Regions from separate parts of the Pantoea ananatis PA13 genome, predicted to be linked through region 3. Evidence: predicted binding sites of a transcription regulator. Region 3 holds the regulator's gene; each other region holds the start of a gene.
What was found. Region 3 encodes PhoB, which activates phosphate uptake and scavenging genes when phosphate is short. Its sites were predicted from a motif close to CTGTCATAAAACTGNCNNAT; they were not measured.
Positions count from the first base shown of each region.

Region 1: the regulator PhoB is predicted to act here: its motif matches at 3,889-3,908, upstream of uvrB (excinuclease ABC subunit UvrB).
Region 2: the regulator PhoB is predicted to act here: its motif matches at 3,518-3,537, upstream of pstS (phosphate ABC transporter substrate-binding protein PstS).

Region 1 covers NC_017554.1:3,185,684-3,191,205, forward strand. Annotated here, with positions in the region: gene moaA (GTP 3',8-cyclase MoaA) at 1-420, opposite strand, end outside; molybdenum cofactor riboswitch at 407-540, opposite strand; gene PAGR_RS14990 (gluconeogenesis factor YvcK family protein) at 741-1,646, shown strand; gene uvrB (excinuclease ABC subunit UvrB) at 1,648-3,669, opposite strand; gene PAGR_RS15000 (ABC transporter ATP-binding protein) at 4,546-5,268, shown strand; gene bioD (dethiobiotin synthase) at 5,254-5,522, opposite strand, start outside.
Region 2 covers NC_017554.1:59,970-65,491, forward strand. Annotated here, with positions in the region: gene pstB (phosphate ABC transporter ATP-binding protein PstB) at 1-421, opposite strand, end outside; gene pstA (phosphate ABC transporter permease PstA) at 466-1,356, opposite strand; gene pstC (phosphate ABC transporter permease PstC) at 1,353-2,315, opposite strand; gene pstS (phosphate ABC transporter substrate-binding protein PstS) at 2,402-3,445, opposite strand; gene PAGR_RS00290 (DUF4349 domain-containing protein) at 3,622-4,005, shown strand; gene glmS (glutamine--fructose-6-phosphate transaminase (isomerizing)) at 4,049-5,522, opposite strand, start outside.
Region 3 covers NC_017554.1:3,507,326-3,512,847, reverse strand. Annotated here, with positions in the region: gene PAGR_RS16680 (AAA family ATPase) at 1-2,003, opposite strand, end outside; gene sbcD (exonuclease subunit SbcD) at 2,000-3,196, opposite strand; gene phoB (phosphate response regulator transcription factor PhoB) at 3,394-4,083, shown strand; gene phoR (phosphate regulon sensor histidine kinase PhoR) at 4,098-5,411, shown strand; gene PAGR_RS16660 (PstS family phosphate ABC transporter substrate-binding protein) at 5,431-5,522, shown strand, end outside.

The DNA of each region.
Region 1 (5,522 bases), 320 kb from region 3:
TTTATCCTGACCGGTTATGGCATGAAACTGGCGTGCATCAAGGCTGTCCACGCTGACGTTCAGGGCGGTGAGTCCGGCATCGCGCCACTGCTTAACGTCACGCGCCAGCCGGTAACCATTGGTGGTGACGGCGATATGGCGGATAGCCGCGTTTTCTCTGACAGCCGCAATGATGTCGGTAAAATCGCGACGTAATGAAGGTTCACCGCCGGTCAGGCGCACTTTCTCCGTGCCCGCCGCCGCGAAGGCGCGCGTGACCCGACGAATTTCATCCAGCGAGAGAAAACTTTTATTGCGGATACCGTTTGGCTGATAGCCATCGGGCAGGCAATAGGTACAACGGAAGTTGCATACATCCGTGACCGACAGGCGCAAATAGTAAAATTTGCGCGCAAATGCATCAGTAAATTGTGACACCAGAACACCTTTCCAATTCGGGAGATGCAGTCATTTCTTCCTGCACCCTGGCAGCGCGTAGGCTACGGCCTGAATCCCCTATCCACCGACGTAGGCATTCAGGCTTGAGTGTACGTTAACCGGCTGGTTAACGCGGTATACAGATGGTAGCGCGATTAGTGGTGATGCGCCATCCACGGCTTTTACTCTGTGTGCTTCATAACGTTAACTTTCACCGTATTTCGCTCACAGGATAAGTTAAAATACCCGGTAAGCATTGACGTAAATTACCCCCGTCTGCATCAACCGGGCCGCTGGCCGGCGCAGACGTGAAAAGGAGAAGTATGAATCGAACACTGGCGGACCTGGATCGCGTGGTGGCCTTAGGTGGCGGACACGGATTAGGACGCGTGATGTCGGCCCTGTCCCCTCTGGGTTCACGCCTCACAGGCATTGTGACCACGACAGACAACGGTGGCTCCACAGGCCGCATTCGTCGCGCAGAAGGTGGCATCGCCTGGGGCGACCTGCGTAACTGTATTAACCAGCTGATCACGGAGCCGAGCGTGGCCTCCGCCATGTTCGAATATCGCTTTACCGGCAACGGTGAACTGGCCGGACACAATCTGGGTAACCTGATACTGAAAGCGCTGGATCACCTTAGCGTGCGGCCGCTGGAAGTGGTCAACATCATCAGAAACCTGTTGAAAGTTGACGCCTTTTTAATCCCCATGTCAGAGCATCCGGTTGATTTAGTTGCAACCGATAGCGAAGGCAACGCGGTGTATGGGGAAACCGCTATCGACGCCATGCAGCTTCCACCGCAGGAACTGATGCTGCATCCCGCCGTGCAGCCCACCCGCGAGGCGCTCGATGCCGTTGCAGAAGCCGATCTGATTCTGATTGGACCGGGCAGCTTTTACACCAGCCTGATGCCCATTCTGCTCATGAAAGAGATGGCGCAGGCATTACGCCGGACGCCCGCTAACATGGTGTTTATCGGCAACCTGGGCCGCGAGTTGAGTCCTGCGGCGGCAACGCTTACCGTGGCCGACAAACTGGCGATGATGGAGCACTACATTGGCAAGCGGGTGATCGACGCGATCGTAGTTGGCCCGTCCACGGACGTCAGCCGGGTGGAAAACCGCCTGATTATTCGTGAACCGCTGGAGGCCGCCGATATCAAGTACCGCCACGACCGCCAACTGCTGCGCGCCGCGCTGGAGCACGCCGTTCAGGGATTTAACTGAATCAGGACACCGCAATAAACAATGTGCGCAATTCCTGCAGCTGATCGCGCAGGCCCGCCGCCTGTTCGAACTCCAGGTTTTGCGCATGTTGCTGCATCTGCCCTTCCAGCTCGTGGATCTTTTTCTGCAACGCCTGGGGGGACAACGCCAGGTAATCGGCGTCTGCCTCAGCGGCATTGCGCTTAGCGGGCTTGGCTTTACCACGCGTTTTCACCACGTTATTGCCCAGTTCCAGGATATCGGTGATTTTCTTGTTCAGGCCCTGAGGCACGATGCCGTTTTCTTCGTTATGCCGCTGCTGCTTCTCACGGCGGCGTTCCGTTTCTTCAATCGCTCTGGCCATTGAAGGCGTGATCTTGTCGCCATACAGAATCGCTTTACCGTTAATATTACGTGCCGCACGACCAATGGTTTGAATCAGCGAACGCTCCGAACGCAGGAAGCCCTCTTTGTCCGCATCCAGAATGGCCACCAGCGATACCTCAGGCATGTCCAGCCCTTCTCGCAACAGGTTGATCCCAACCAGTACGTCAAATTTGCCCAGGCGCAGGTCACGAATGATTTCCATCCTTTCCACCGTGTCGATATCCGAGTGCAGATAGCGCACCTTTTCACCGTGCTCTTCAAGGTACTCTGTCAGATCTTCCGCCATGCGTTTAGTCAGGACGGTCACCAGGACACGCTCGTTGATCGTAACGCGCTGGCGGATCTCAGACAGTAAATCATCAACCTGCGTCGCCACGGGGCGGACCTCAAGAATCGGATCCAGCAGGCCGGTTGGACGCACCACCTGATCGATGACCTCGTCGCCGGATTTCTCCAGCTCATATTTGCCCGGCGTTGCCGACACATAGATCGTCTGAGGGGCCAGCGCTTCAAACTCTTCGAACTTCATCGGACGGTTATCAAGCGCCGAAGGCAGTCGGAAACCGTACTCTACCAACGTCTCTTTACGTGCACGGTCGCCACGGTACATGCCGCCAATTTGGGGAATCGTGACGTGGGACTCATCCACCACCAGCAGGCCATCTGCGGGGAGATAGTCAAACAGCGTAGGCGGCGCCTCTCCCGGCCCACGGCCCGACAGGTAACGCGAGTAGTTTTCGATGCCGGAGCAGTAGCCCAGCTCGCCCATCATCTCCAGATCAAACTGGGTGCGCTGAGTGATGCGCTGCTCTTCCAGCAGTTTGTTGTTTTCCAGCAGGGTTTTACGCCGGTCGGCCAGTTCAACCTTGATGTCTTCCATGGCCTGCAGAATGCGCTCACGCGGCGTAACGTAGTGCGTTTTCGGATAGATGGTAAAACGCGGTACAACCGATTCAACCTGCCCGGTGAGCGGATCAAACAGGGACAGGCGCTCGACCTCTTCGTCAAATAACTCCACCCGCAGTGCCATATCATCGGACTCTGCCGGAAAAATATCGATGACCTCGCCACGCACCCGGAAGGTGCCGCGCTGAAACGCCTGGTCGTTGCGCGTGTACTGCAGCTCTGACAAGCGACGCAGAATGCTGCGCTGGTCGATGATCATACCGCGCGTCAGGTGCAGCATCATTTTCAGATAAAGATCGGGATCGCCCAGACCGTAAATGGCCGACACTGAGGCAACGACGATAACATCACGCCGCTCCAGTAATGCTTTAGTGGCGGAAAGACGCATCTGCTCGATGTGTTCGTTAACCGAGGCGTCTTTTTCGATAAAGGTGTCAGAGCTTGGGACATAGGCTTCAGGCTGGTAGTAATCGTAATAGGAGACAAAAAACTCCACCGCGTTGTCCGGGAAAAACTCCTTCATCTCACCATACAGCTGGGCCGCCAGCGTTTTGTTCGGTGCCAGCACCATGGTGGGCCGGTTAAGATCGGCGATCACGTTAGCCACGGTAAAGGTTTTACCCGATCCGGTAACGCCTAATAGCGTCTGGTGCGCCAGGCCATCTTCCAGTCCGGCTTCAAGACGACGGATCGCCTCTGGCTGATCGCCGGAAGGCTTGAAAGCGGAGTTCAGTTTAAAATCTTTACTCATGAATGCGGTTCCTGCAGATGAAAGACGGCGGGCAGCCCATTATTTTACTCTGCTATGGCGATTTTGCCAGAAAATAATACTGGATATAATAACAGTGTTGATGCACAGTAACGGCAACCACTTTACGCTTGACTCTTTGACATTATCGCGCGCGCTAACCGGATTCTGTTGCGCAAGGTTATCCCCAAGCCCGATATTGATTTAACATTTGTCAAGCATGTGTCATAAAATTGCAGTTTGATGAATCGGCCCCAATCCGGCAGGCTTGTTTTTTGCTAAGTCACTGAATTAATGTCGTTACTTTAAAAAGCCCAGATTCTCATCATCGGATTACCAGGCCCCGTATTTCCTCGCTTCCAACCTGTTTTCATTACCTAATACACAAGGTTATCCACAGGAATAGTGGATAACTAATGACAGCCCTTTGCACATCGGCTGTGTATAATTTTTTTCACTCTCCTTTGGGCGATAAAAAAATATTTTTTTTCGCTTATTTTCTGACGCTAACGGGTAGTGATTTAGCTATCAGCGCAATCCGTGCCTTGATCGGCGACAAGTGCGTCTCACTTTTCTTTTTTTCATTGCCCCATTAACGAGCAGGTGCACTTCCCGGCTTCATGAACCTGCACCAACGCTGTACCGCGTAAGCGTCCTGACATGGAATTGTTAACTTTTATTTATCTTTAAACAGGGTGATTTTCGCTGGTTAGCCCCGACTCCACTCGCCGTTGAGACTCTGGCCTGGTAATTGCATGCTCTCTCATCTGAGTGTTACAGGCAGTAGCCGCGTGAAATGCGCCGCTATCTCATTAGAGCGATTTACCAGAAATGAACGGCGAAAGCATTCAGGTTAATTATCTGGAAGGAGCGCGTCAGATGCTAAGTTTACGGTCGGTGAATCAGTTTTACGGTAAAAATCATATTCTCTGGAATGTGGATCTTGATCTGCCTCCCGGCACCTGCACCGGCATACTGGGACGCCCCGGTATGGGAAAAACCACGCTGGTGAACTGCATTATGGGCAAGCTACCGATTAACAGCGGGACGATCAGCTGGCAGCAGGATGGCTCGCCGCCGGAAGACCTGCTCTCGCAGCCTGCTGAGCTGCGGGCCCGACAGGGGATCGGGTTTGTTCCGCAGGGGCGCCACATTTTTACTCAGATGAGCGTTGAGGATAATTTACTGATTGCCTTACTGGCAGGTGCACAGGCGAATGACGCTTATCGGGCGATCCCGGAAATGATCTTTGATCTGTTACCCGCGCTCTATTCGCTGCGTCAGCAGCGCAGCGGCGACCTGCCGGTCTATCAGCAGCAGCAGTTGGCACTGGCCCGTGCGCTGGTGCTGCAGCCCCGCCTGTTGATTCTGGATGAGCCCGCCGACGGCATGGCGCCCTGGCTGGAAGAAGAGATGGGGAATCTGATTCGTCGCCTTAATCGTGACTACGGCCTGACGATTCTGCTGCTTGAACAGCGCGTCTCGCTGATTCGCCGCGTGGCTGACAACTTTCTCCTGCTGCATCGCGGGCGCAATGTAGCACAGGGTAACGTCGCCCAGCTGGATGACGCGACCCTGGAGAAGTGGTTAACGGTGGCCTGATCGATCCGGCAGCGTCAGATAATGTCCACAGTTTGCCTGCTGGTCTTCCTGGGTTAGCCAGGGGATCACGCCCAGGCAAGGTGCAGGAAGCCGCTGCGTTAAGGCCGCCAGGTAGGCCTGATAACGCTGGCCGGGTGGCTGTACCGTATTGGCGATCCAGCCCGCCAGGTGCAGGCCGCGTGCGCGAATCGCATCGGCAGTCAGCATGGCATGATTGATACATCCCAGCTTGACGCCCACCACCAAAATGACCG
Region 2 (5,522 bases), 1.1 Mb from region 3:
TCCACAGGGCCGCTTTGGTCAGGGCCCACTGCACGCGCTCATCCATGTCGGCACGAGACAGCTTCTCGAACAGGCGCACGCCGAAAGCGATGTTGTCATAAATCGACATTGGGAAAGGCGTTGGCTTCTGAAACACCATGCCAACGCGCGCCCGCAACAGCGCGATATCCTGATGCGACGCCAGAATATTGTCGCCATCCAGCAGAATATCACCTTCGGCACGCTGATCCGGATAGAGCGAATACATTTTGTTGAAAGTGCGCAGCAGGGTGGACTTACCACAGCCTGATGGCCCAATAAACGCCGTAACCTGGTTTTTAGCAATATCCAGATTAATGTTTTTCAGAGCGTGAAACTTGCCGTAATAGAAATTCAGGTTACGAACCTCGATTTTTCCGGCTGACGCAGTCGCAGTACTCATTGTTTTTCTCTCTTAATCGACACCGCACAGGGCAGTGTCGGTAGTTAACCGTGTTTACCCTTGGCGAAAACCACTCTTGCTACGATATTCAGCAGCAGCACGCACAGGGTAATAATCAATACGCCAGCCCAGGCCAGGCTCTGCCACTCGGCAAACGGGCTCATGGCGAATTTAAATATGGTGACCGGGAGGTTAGCCACGGGCTGCATCATGTCAGTGCTCCAGAACTGATTCGACAGCGCAGTAAACAGCAGCGGCGCGGTTTCACCGGCGATACGGGCAATCGCTAACAGGACACCGGTGATGATGCCGGAAACCGACGCCTTGAGCGTAATCGCCGAGATCATCTTCCATTTCGGCGTACCCAACGCATAGGCGGCTTCGCGCATGCTGTCGGGTACCAGTCGCAACATGTTTTCCGTGGTTCGAATCACTATCGGAACCTGCAGCAGCGCCAGCGCAATCACGCCGGCCCAGCCGGAGAAGTGGTGCATCTGCGCCACGACGATGGTGTAGACAAACAGGCCAACCACAATCGACGGAGCGGACAGCAGAATGTCATTAATAAAACGAATCACTTCTGCCAGTGCTGATTTGCGTCCGTACTCCGCCAGATAAACGCCGGCCATAATGCCCAACGGCGTACCGAAGAAGGTAGACCAGAAAATCAGTAAACCGCTTCCCGCCAGGGCATTGGCTAAGCCACCACCCGCGGTGTTTGGCGGCGGAGTGGACTCCGTAAACAGCGACCATGACAAACCATCAATGCCACGGCTTACCGTAGTAAACAGAATCCACACTAACCAGAACAGGCCAAAAGCCATGGTCAGTAACGACATCGTCAGCGCAATTTTGTTTTTGGTACTGCGCCACGACTGCATCTTACGACGTGACGCTTCCAGCTCAGCGCGAGCCTGCACTTCCATCGTTGTCATGATCGCGCTCCTTCACTTTTGGCCAGCCGCATAATCATTAACTTTGAAATCGCCAGCACGATAAAGGTAATCACAAACAGAATCAGGCCCAGTTCCATCAGGGCCGCAACGTGTACGCCTGATTCTGCTTCAGCGAATTCGTTCGCCAGCGCTGAGGTGATACTGTTGCCGGGCATAAACAGCGAGGCGCTGTCTAACTGGTAGGTATTACCGATAATAAAGGTCACGGCCATGGTTTCACCCAGTGCACGTCCCAGACCGAGCATGACACCGCCGATCACCCCATTTTTGGTGAAGGGCAGAACAATACGCCAAATCACTTCCCAGGTCGTACAGCCAATGCCGTAAGCCGACTCTTTCATCATCACCGGCGTCTGTTCGAACACGTCGCGCATTACCGAGGCAATGTAGGGGATGATCATGATGGCCAGGATAACGCCTGCGGCCAGGATACCGATACCAAATGCGGGGCCAGAAAACAGCTCGCCAATGATAGGAATGCCCGACATCACATCGCCAACCGGCGTCTGGAAGTACTGTGCGAACAGTGGCGCAAAAACAAATAAGCCCCACATGCCGTAAACAATGCTGGGGATCGCCGCTAACAGCTCAATGGCGGTCCCCAGTGGACGACGTAACCAGCCTGGTGCGAGTTCAGTAAGGAAAAGCGCAATACCGAAACTGACCGGTACCGCAATAATCAGGGCAATAATTGAGGTGACGAGCGTACCGTAAATCGGTACCAGCGCACCAAATTGTTCGTTAGGGGCGTCCCAGGTTTTGGTCCACAAAAAGGCGAAACCAAATTTCTGTATGCTCGGCCAGGAAGAGAAGATCAGGGAGACAATGATGCCGCCCATCAGTAACAAGACGATCAGCGCAGAGAGTTTTACCAGCGCACCGAAAACTCTGTCACCTTGCTTGCCTGGGGCTTTGAATGCCGACTTCGTTGCAGCCATAGAAGTCTCAGTCCTCAGAAGTTATCAGGGCGGCAGACGCCGCCCCTGAAGGCTGACCAGACTGATGTCCGGCCAGGGTCATTCACTTACTTGTAAAGCGCTTTACCTGAACTGTCTTTGATATTGGCTTTCCATGCGGCACGGATCTGCTGAACTACGCTCTCAGGCAGGGTGGCATAATCCAGGGCGTTAGCCGTTTTGCCGCCGTCTTTATAAGCCCAGTCGAAGAATTTCAGTACTTCGGCACCTTTCGCCGCATTAGCCTGGTCTTTGTAAATCAGGATAAAGGTGGTTGAGGTGATCGGCCATGCATCATTGCCTTTCTGGAAGGTCAGATCCTGGGCAAACGATTTGCTCCAGTCTGCGCCTTTTGCGGCATTAGAGAAGCTGATTTCGCTTGGCGCAACGGCCTTACCGTCTGCATCCATCAGCTTGGTGTAGGTCAGGTTATTCTGTTTGGCATACGCGTACTCAACGTAACCAATGGAGCCTGGCAGACGCTGAACGAACGCCGCAACGCCGTCGTTACCTTTACCGCCCAGACCGGTTGGCCAGTTAACGGTGTTTCCTTTACCAATTTTGCTGTTCCACTCTTCATTCACTTTCGCCAGGTAGCTGGTGAAAACGAAAGAGGTACCTGAACCATCCGCGCGGCGCACCACGTTGATGTTGGTGTCTGGCAGTTTCACGCCCGGGTTCAGTTTAACGATCGCTGGATCGTTCCACTTCTTGATATTGCCGAGATAGATATCACCTACGGTTTTTCCGTCCAGCGTCAGTTGGCCAGATTTTACGCCTGGCAGGTTAACCGCCAGCACCACACCACCGATCACGGTAGGGAACTGGAACAGCCCATTCTTCTGCAGATCTTCGTCTTTCATAGGCGCATCGGACGCACCGAAATCAACGGTTTTGGCGATAATTTGTTTTACACCGCCAGATGAACCAATGCCCTGATAGTTAATTTTGCTACCGGTGGCTTGCTGATACTCTGCTGCCCACTTGGCATAAACCGGCGCCGGGAATGTACCGCCAGCACCAGTCAGATCGGTGGCTGCAAAGGCAGAAACCGCACTAACGGCAAGAGAGGCGGCGAGGATTCGGGCTACGGTGCTACGCATCAGTGTCATGTTCCCTCCAGGGGAGAAAAGTCAGGCTAAGTGCCTTTTTAGTAAGAGTCAGTGATTGCTGCAGGAGGGAAAATAGGACAGTTTAGTGACAGAAAAATGTAGTTAATATTACAGTTATATGACAGACACAATTATTGCTAATTTTTACAAGCCCACTATTGAAAAGGACATGTTCGATGAAATTTATGAAGAAGCTTCTGGTAGGCAATATCGTCGTCCTCTGTACGCTGGCCAGCGCCCAGGCGTACGACGTACCGCAGATTCATTCGGATGAATCTTTTGCAATGACAGATAACAGAGGCACTCTGGCCACAATTGATAGTGGTGGCGCGGTCAGACAAGCTTCTGTCAATGCTGAGGATGTGAGTAAAACGAAGGAGAATGTAGAGAAATTATTAAAAACGCAAGAAAACCAGACTGATACCCTCAACCAGCTCACACAAAAGCTCAGTAAAAATGAAGATACGATCAATAACCTGCAACGCTCACTCGATGAGGCTAACCGTAAAATCAGCGATCAGCAGCGCGTAATTGAGCAAGTCAGCAGCAAAATCAAATAAATGGAACGCGTGAATCCCTGGTGGGATTCACGCGTGAGAGGCTTTACTCGACCGTGACCGATTTCGCCAGATTACGCGGCTGATCCACATCGGTGCCTTTAATCAGGGCGACATGATAGGAGAGTAGCTGGAGCGGCACGGTATAGAAGATAGGCGCAATGGCCTCTTCAACGTGCGGCAAGGGAATGATCTTCATTCCCTCGCTGTCACTGAAACCGGCATCCTGATCGGCAAACACGTACAGCAGACCGCCGCGCGCGCGCACCTCTTCGATATTCGATTTCAGCTTCTCTAACAGCTCGTTGTTCGGTGCCACCACGATGACCGGCATGTCAGCATCGATCAGTGCCAGCGGACCGTGCTTGAGTTCGCCCGCGGCATAAGCTTCCGCATGAATATACGAAATTTCCTTCAGCTTCAGCGCCCCTTCCATGGCGATCGGATATTGATCGCCACGACCCAGGAACAGCGCATGGTGCTTATCAGAGAAATCTTCAGCCAGGTTTTCAATCAGCTTATCCTGCGCCAGCATTTGCTCAATGCGGCTTGGCAACGCCTGCAGACCATGAACAATCTCATGCTCTTTTTCTGCGGACATGCCATTGAGGCGGCCGAGTTTTGCCACCAGCATCAGCAGCACGGTGAGTTGGGTGGTAAAGGCCTTTGTGGAGGCCACACCAATCTCAGTGCCCGCTTTGGTCATCAGCGCCAGATCGGATTCGCGCACCAGCGACGAACCCGCGACGTTACAAATGGCCAGCGATCCCAGATAACCCAGCTCTTTGGACAGGCGCAGCGCAGCCAGCGTATCAGCGGTTTCACCCGACTGAGAGAGGGTAATCAGCAGGCTGTTTTTACGCACAGCAGATTTGCGATAGCGGAATTCAGACGCGATTTCGACGTCGCAAGGGACGTTTGCCAGCGCCTCGAACCAGTAACGCGAAACCATACCGGAGTTATATGAGGTGCCGCAGGCAATGATCTGAACATGCTCAACCTTGCTGAGCAGGGCTTCTGCATTTGGCCCCAGTTCACTGAGATCCACTTCACCGTGGTTAAAACGCCCTGTTAAGGTGTTTTTAATCGCATTCGGTTGCTCATAGATCTCTTTCTGCATGTAGTGACGATACTGGCCTTTGTCGCCCGCATCATACTGCACGCTGGACTCGATCTCTTCACGACGGACGTTATTGCCGTTGCCATCAATGATGGTGACATCACGACGGCTAATTTCAGCGATATCGCCCTCTTCCAGATAAATGAAGCGGCGAGTGACCGGTAGCAGCGCCAGTTGGTCAGAAGCGATAAAGTTTTCACCCACACCACGGCCAATGACCAGCGGACTTCCGGAACGAGCCGCCACCAGCAGCGACGGATCGCGGCTGTCCATAATCACCATGCCATAGGCGCCGCGCAGCTGAGGGATCACGCGCTGTACAACTTCACGCAGCGAGCCGCCCTGTTTCTGTTCCAGATGGACCAGATGCGCCACCACTTCGGTATCGGTTTCTGAGGCG
Region 3 (5,522 bases):
TGCTGCATTATACTGGCGAGCTCGTCGCGCAGAGACTGCTGCTGGCCCTTCAGGTGTTTTATCTGCTCATTTTTGGCCGTACCGGTTTCGCTCAGCGCTTCCACCTGTTTTTGCAGCACGGCTTTGCGCTGTTGGTTGGCGCTGACTTCGAGCGTGCGGTAGGTTTCAACCGCGGGATGTTCGCAGGAGCCGCATAAAGGGCAGGGTTGCCCGGCCTCCAGCCGCGCCCGGTGTTCTTCCAGATCGGCAATATGGCTTTCAAGCTGGCAAATCTTCTCCACATCGGTGAGTTGCTGTTTCTCCCGCTTCCATGTTTCCCGCAGCATCAGTAATTCAGCCTCAGCCTGCTGGCAGGCTTTTTCCAGATCCTGTAACCGTTTTTCATACTGACCGCGCTGCTGATGTAGCGGCTGCCACTGGGCTGCAAGTAACGTCAGCGTCTGACGTGCGTCACGCTGTTGAGTTAACTGCTTTAAGGCCTGACGCAAGGCTTCGGGAGGATGCGCCTTATGAAGCGATGTTAGTGCTTGCTCAGCGTCAGACAAGGTCTGCTGCGTAAGCTGCCCGGCCTGCTTCAATGGCGCAAGCTGTTGTTGCAGCTGTTCGACCTGCTGCTGGCGCTGATGAAGCTGCAGTGCCTGTTGCTGAATCTGCTGCGCCGACGCCGCCTGATCGGTTTCATGGCGGGCCAGTTGAGCAAAGCGGTCCTGCCACAGCGGAAGATTTTCGCCCCAAACCGGCATATCCGCCAGCTGTTGCCGACGCGACTGCTGCTGTGCCAGCGCCTGCTGGAGATCGCTGACCTTATATTGCTCGGTTTGCATCGCCTGTTCACGCTGCGTACAGCTCGCCTGCTGCTGTGCGGTTTCATGCTGCAGCTGTTGAATTTGCTGCTGCAGGGCCGAGAGCGCCTGATCGAGTGGAATAACCTGTCCGCTCAGTAGCGTTTCCTGCTGGTGCTGTTGCAAACGCACCTGTTCGCGCGCCGCTTCGGTTTCCTGATAACGCTGCTGCAACTGCTGCTGCTCGTGGGCCGCCGCCTGCATCTGCTGGTTTAACTGCTGCTGACGCTGTTGCAGCTCCGTGCGTTCAGTCTGCAGGTTGTCGCGCTGTTGCAGCGCACCGCGCAGTTTTTCTGCCGGTTCACTTCGTGCCAGACGCTGGCGATCGGCCTCTGCCGCCTGACTCGCCGCGTCGGCGGCCTGACGGGCGGCGTTCACCTGTTCAGCATCCGCGCTCAGCTGCTGTGCCAGCTGCAGCCACTGCTGCTGCCGCTGAGCGGTGTCAAACTGACGGCTGAGTTGCTGCTCGGCCTCAGTCAGGGCTGCCTCCTGTTGCTGCAGCCCGGCGCGGGTCGCCTCATCAAGCAGTGCCATGCCGTCTGCCCGACTGCGCATCAGTTCCAGCGCATTTTTGGCTTCTTTATGGCGCTCAAACGCGGCCATGGAAACCAGCCCGTAAATTTCCGTTCCGGTCAGCTCTTCCAGCAGCTCTGCGCGCTCATTCGCTTTGGCGTTAAGAAATGCGGCGAACTGGCCCTGTGACAGCATCATTGAACGGGTAAAACGTTCAAAATCCAGGCCGCTAAGCGTTTCGGTAAGCTTGAGCTTGTCGCCCACTTTGTCTGCAACGATCTGATTATCTGCGCAGCGAGCCAGCTCGACGCGGGGAGCCTGCAGTTTGCCGTCGGCCGTGCCTCGTGCGCGGTTCTGGCTCCAGAATGCCCGCCAGGCCTCGCCTTTGATTTCAAACTCGACTTCGGCCAGGCATTCGGCGCAGTCGCGCGTCATCAGCGGGTTGTGGCCCTGAGAAATCGCACCCAGGCGCGGCGTCTGGTGATACAGCGCCAGGCAGATAGCGTCCAGTAAGGTGGTTTTACCGGCACCTGTCGCGCCGGTAATGGCAAACAGACCATTACTGGCGAAAGGTTCGGTGCGAAAATCGATAAACCATTCTCCTTTCAGCGCATTCAGGTTTTTGAATCGCAGCGTGAGGATCTTCATGGGTTCGCCTCCAGGTCGGCCAGCGTCTGCTTAAACAGGGTCGTGACCTGGGCGATCTGCTTGTCATCAAGCTCCTCATTAAGCGCCAGGCGTCGGGCAAAAACCTCTTCGACCTTAAGTTCGCTCAGGGTTTCGTTATCCGTTTGCGCCAGGCTGTGCTGGCGCTGTTCACGACTGCGGCGTAACAGCAGTACTTCCACCGGTAAATCTGCCGTCAGCGCTTCAACCTGGCGCTGCAGATCGCTTAAGTACTCCTGGGTGGTGACTTCTATATCGAGCCAGACCGGCTTCTCTCCGCTGGGAGGGGAAAGGTGGGCGAGCTGCTCACTGATTTGCGCCAGGGAGCCTTTAAGCATCTGCATCGGCTGGAAGGTGGGAACCGGCAGGGTCAGGGTTTCCAGGCCGCGCGGGCTGAAAGTCAGCAGACAGACACTTTTTTCGCTGCCCAGCTCGTCAAAGCTCAGCGGAATAGGGGAGCCGCTGTAGCGAATATGGTCGCTGTTCGCGACGCGCTGAGCGCGATGAATATGTCCAAGGGCGATGTAATCGGCCGGCGGAAACGCCGAGGCAGAAAACGCATCCAGCGTGCCGATGTAGATATCGCGCACGGAGTCACTTTTGCTGACGCCAAGGGCGGTAAGGTGGCCGGTCGCCACGATCGGCAGGGACATGTTCAGCGCCTGTGCCGCCGCAAAGCTGCGCTGATAATGGGCGCTGATGGCCTCCAGCAGGCTGAGCTGTTTATCCCGTCCAGACTGACCGGCCTGGCTGCGCATAATGTCGCGCGGGCGCAGATAGGGAATCGCGCACAGCAGCGCGCCGGGTTCACCCTGACGGGTTGTCAGGATCATGACGTCGTCACTCTCCTGCGGCGTGGCAACGACCCGGGTGTTCAGACAGGCCAGCAGTTCGCGCGATTCATTCAGCGTTGCCACCGAGTCATGATTGCCCGCCAGCACCACCAGTTGACAGCCGCTGGGCTGTAACGCCACCACGAAGCGGTTAAACATTTCACGCGCATAGCTGGGCGGCGTACCGGTATCAAACAGGTCACCCGCCACAATCAGCGCATCGACCTGATGCTGTTCGATCTGTATTAACAGCCAGTCAAGAAAGGCCTGGTGCTCGGCGGCGCGGCTCTTGTTATAGAAGAACTGCCCCAGGTGCCAGTCCGCGGTGTGAATAATGCGCATAAAACTCCCTGCCAAATCGATTTGCCCGGCAATTATACTGGCTCAGTCACTAAAGCCACAAAACATGTCGTCATGTTGTCATAAATGGTTGTTGCAGGCCGGTTTTTATGGCTAACTTTTTCATAAAAGTGTCACAAAACTGACGCATAATGGCGCCGCAAATATCAGTGAAAGCCGTCCTACCTGCAGGAGTAATAATGGCTAAGCGCATTTTAGTTGTGGAAGATGAAGCTCCAATCCGTGAAATGTTATGTTTCGTACTGGAACAAAACGATTATCAGCCGATTGAGGCAGAAGATTATGACAGCGCCGTCAGCAAGCTGATTGAACCCTGGCCTGACCTGATCCTGCTGGACTGGATGTTACCCGGCGGCAGCGGCATACAATTTATTAAACATCTTAAGCGTGAAGCCATGACGCGTGATATACCGGTCATGATGCTCACCGCGCGCGGCGAGGAAGAAGATCGGGTACGCGGACTGGAAGTCGGTGCCGATGACTACATCACCAAACCGTTTTCCCCGAAAGAGCTGATGGCGCGAATTAAAGCCGTTATGCGTCGTATTTCGCCGATGGCGGTAGAAGATGTGATCGAAATGCAGGGCCTGAGCCTGGATCCCTCTTCGCATCGCGTGATGTCAGAAACCACACCGCTGGAAATGGGGCCGACAGAATACAAGCTGCTGCATTTCTTTATGACCCATCCTGAACGTGTTTACAGCCGTGAGCAGTTACTCAATCATGTCTGGGGCACTAACGTCTATGTTGAAGATCGTACGGTTGACGTTCATATTCGTCGTTTACGTAAGGCGCTGGAACTGACCGGCCACGATCGCATGGTACAAACCGTACGCGGAACAGGTTATCGTTTCTCTGCCCGCTTTTAAACGGAGCTTTAACCGTGCTGGAACGCCTCTCCTGGAAGAGATTACTGTCCGAACTGGTGCTGGCGTGTCTGCCTGCGCTGGTGCTCGGCCTGCTGTTCGGCTATTTGCCGTGGCTGCTGTTACTGAGCGTAGTCGGTATTTTACTGTGGCATTTTTACAACCTGATGCGCCTGTCTCACTGGCTGTGGCTGGATCGCACGATGACGCCACCGTCCGGACAGGCCAGTTGGGAACCGCTGTTTTACGGGTTGTATCAAATGCAACTGCGCAACCGGCGGCGGCGGCGCGAATTAGGTAATCTGATTAAGCGGTTTCGCAGCGGCGCGGAGTCGCTGCCGGACGCCGTGATACTTACCACCGAAGAGGGCACTATTTTCTGGTGCAACGGCCTGGCCCAGCAGCACCTGGGGCTGCGCTGGCCAGAAGATAACGGGCAAAATATCCTTAATCTGCTGCGTTATCCTGAATTTTCTCGCTATCTGCGGCAACGTGATTTCGATAAGCCGCTTACGCTGGTGCTGAATAACCAGCACCACATGGAATTCCGTGTGATGCCCTACAGCGAAGGCCAGTGGCTGATGGTGGCTCGCGACGTAACCCAGATGCATCAGCTTGAAGGGGCACGGCGAAACTTCTTTGCCAACGTCAGCCATGAACTGCGCACGCCTTTAACGGTGCTTCAGGGCTATCTGGAAATGATGAATGACTCCGTCATGAATCAGCGCTCACGGGACAAAGCGTTGCACACCATGTCGGAGCAAACCCGGCGAATGGATAGCCTGGTCAAACAGCTCCTGACGCTGTCGCGCATCGAGGCGGCTCCGGCCATTAATCTGAAAGAAAAGGTTGATGTACCGGTTATGCTCAAACTCCTGCAGCATGAAGCTGAAACCCTGAGCGGCGGACGTCACGCCATCCATTTTCATACCGATCCTCACCTGAAAGTGTTTGGCAATGATGAACAATTACGCAGTGCTATCTCCAACCTGGTCTACAACGCGGTGAACCACACGCCCGAGGGGACGCGCATTGATATCAGCTGGCTGCGCAGCAAGCAGGGCGCGGTATTTACAGTCTGTGATAACGGCCCCGGCATTCCACCTGAGCACATCCCGCGCCTGACAGAGCGGTTTTATCGGGTGGATAAAGCGCGTTCACGTGCGACCGGCGGCAGCGGTCTTGGGCTGGCCATCGTGAAGCATGCGCTCAGCCATCACAATGCGCGGCTGGAGATCACCAGCATCCCGCACCAGGAAACCTGTTTTACCTTTACCCTGGCACCACGGTTGATTGTGACTAACGGGATGCAGGAGAATGCGGTTCATTAACTGCTGACGGACCGGAACGATGCGCCTTCTTTTTTTGCTGTTCTTTTCTCTCTTGCCTGCCTTGGTGCAGGCACAGCCTGTGATGCTTTCAGGCAATCTCAGCAGCGCAGG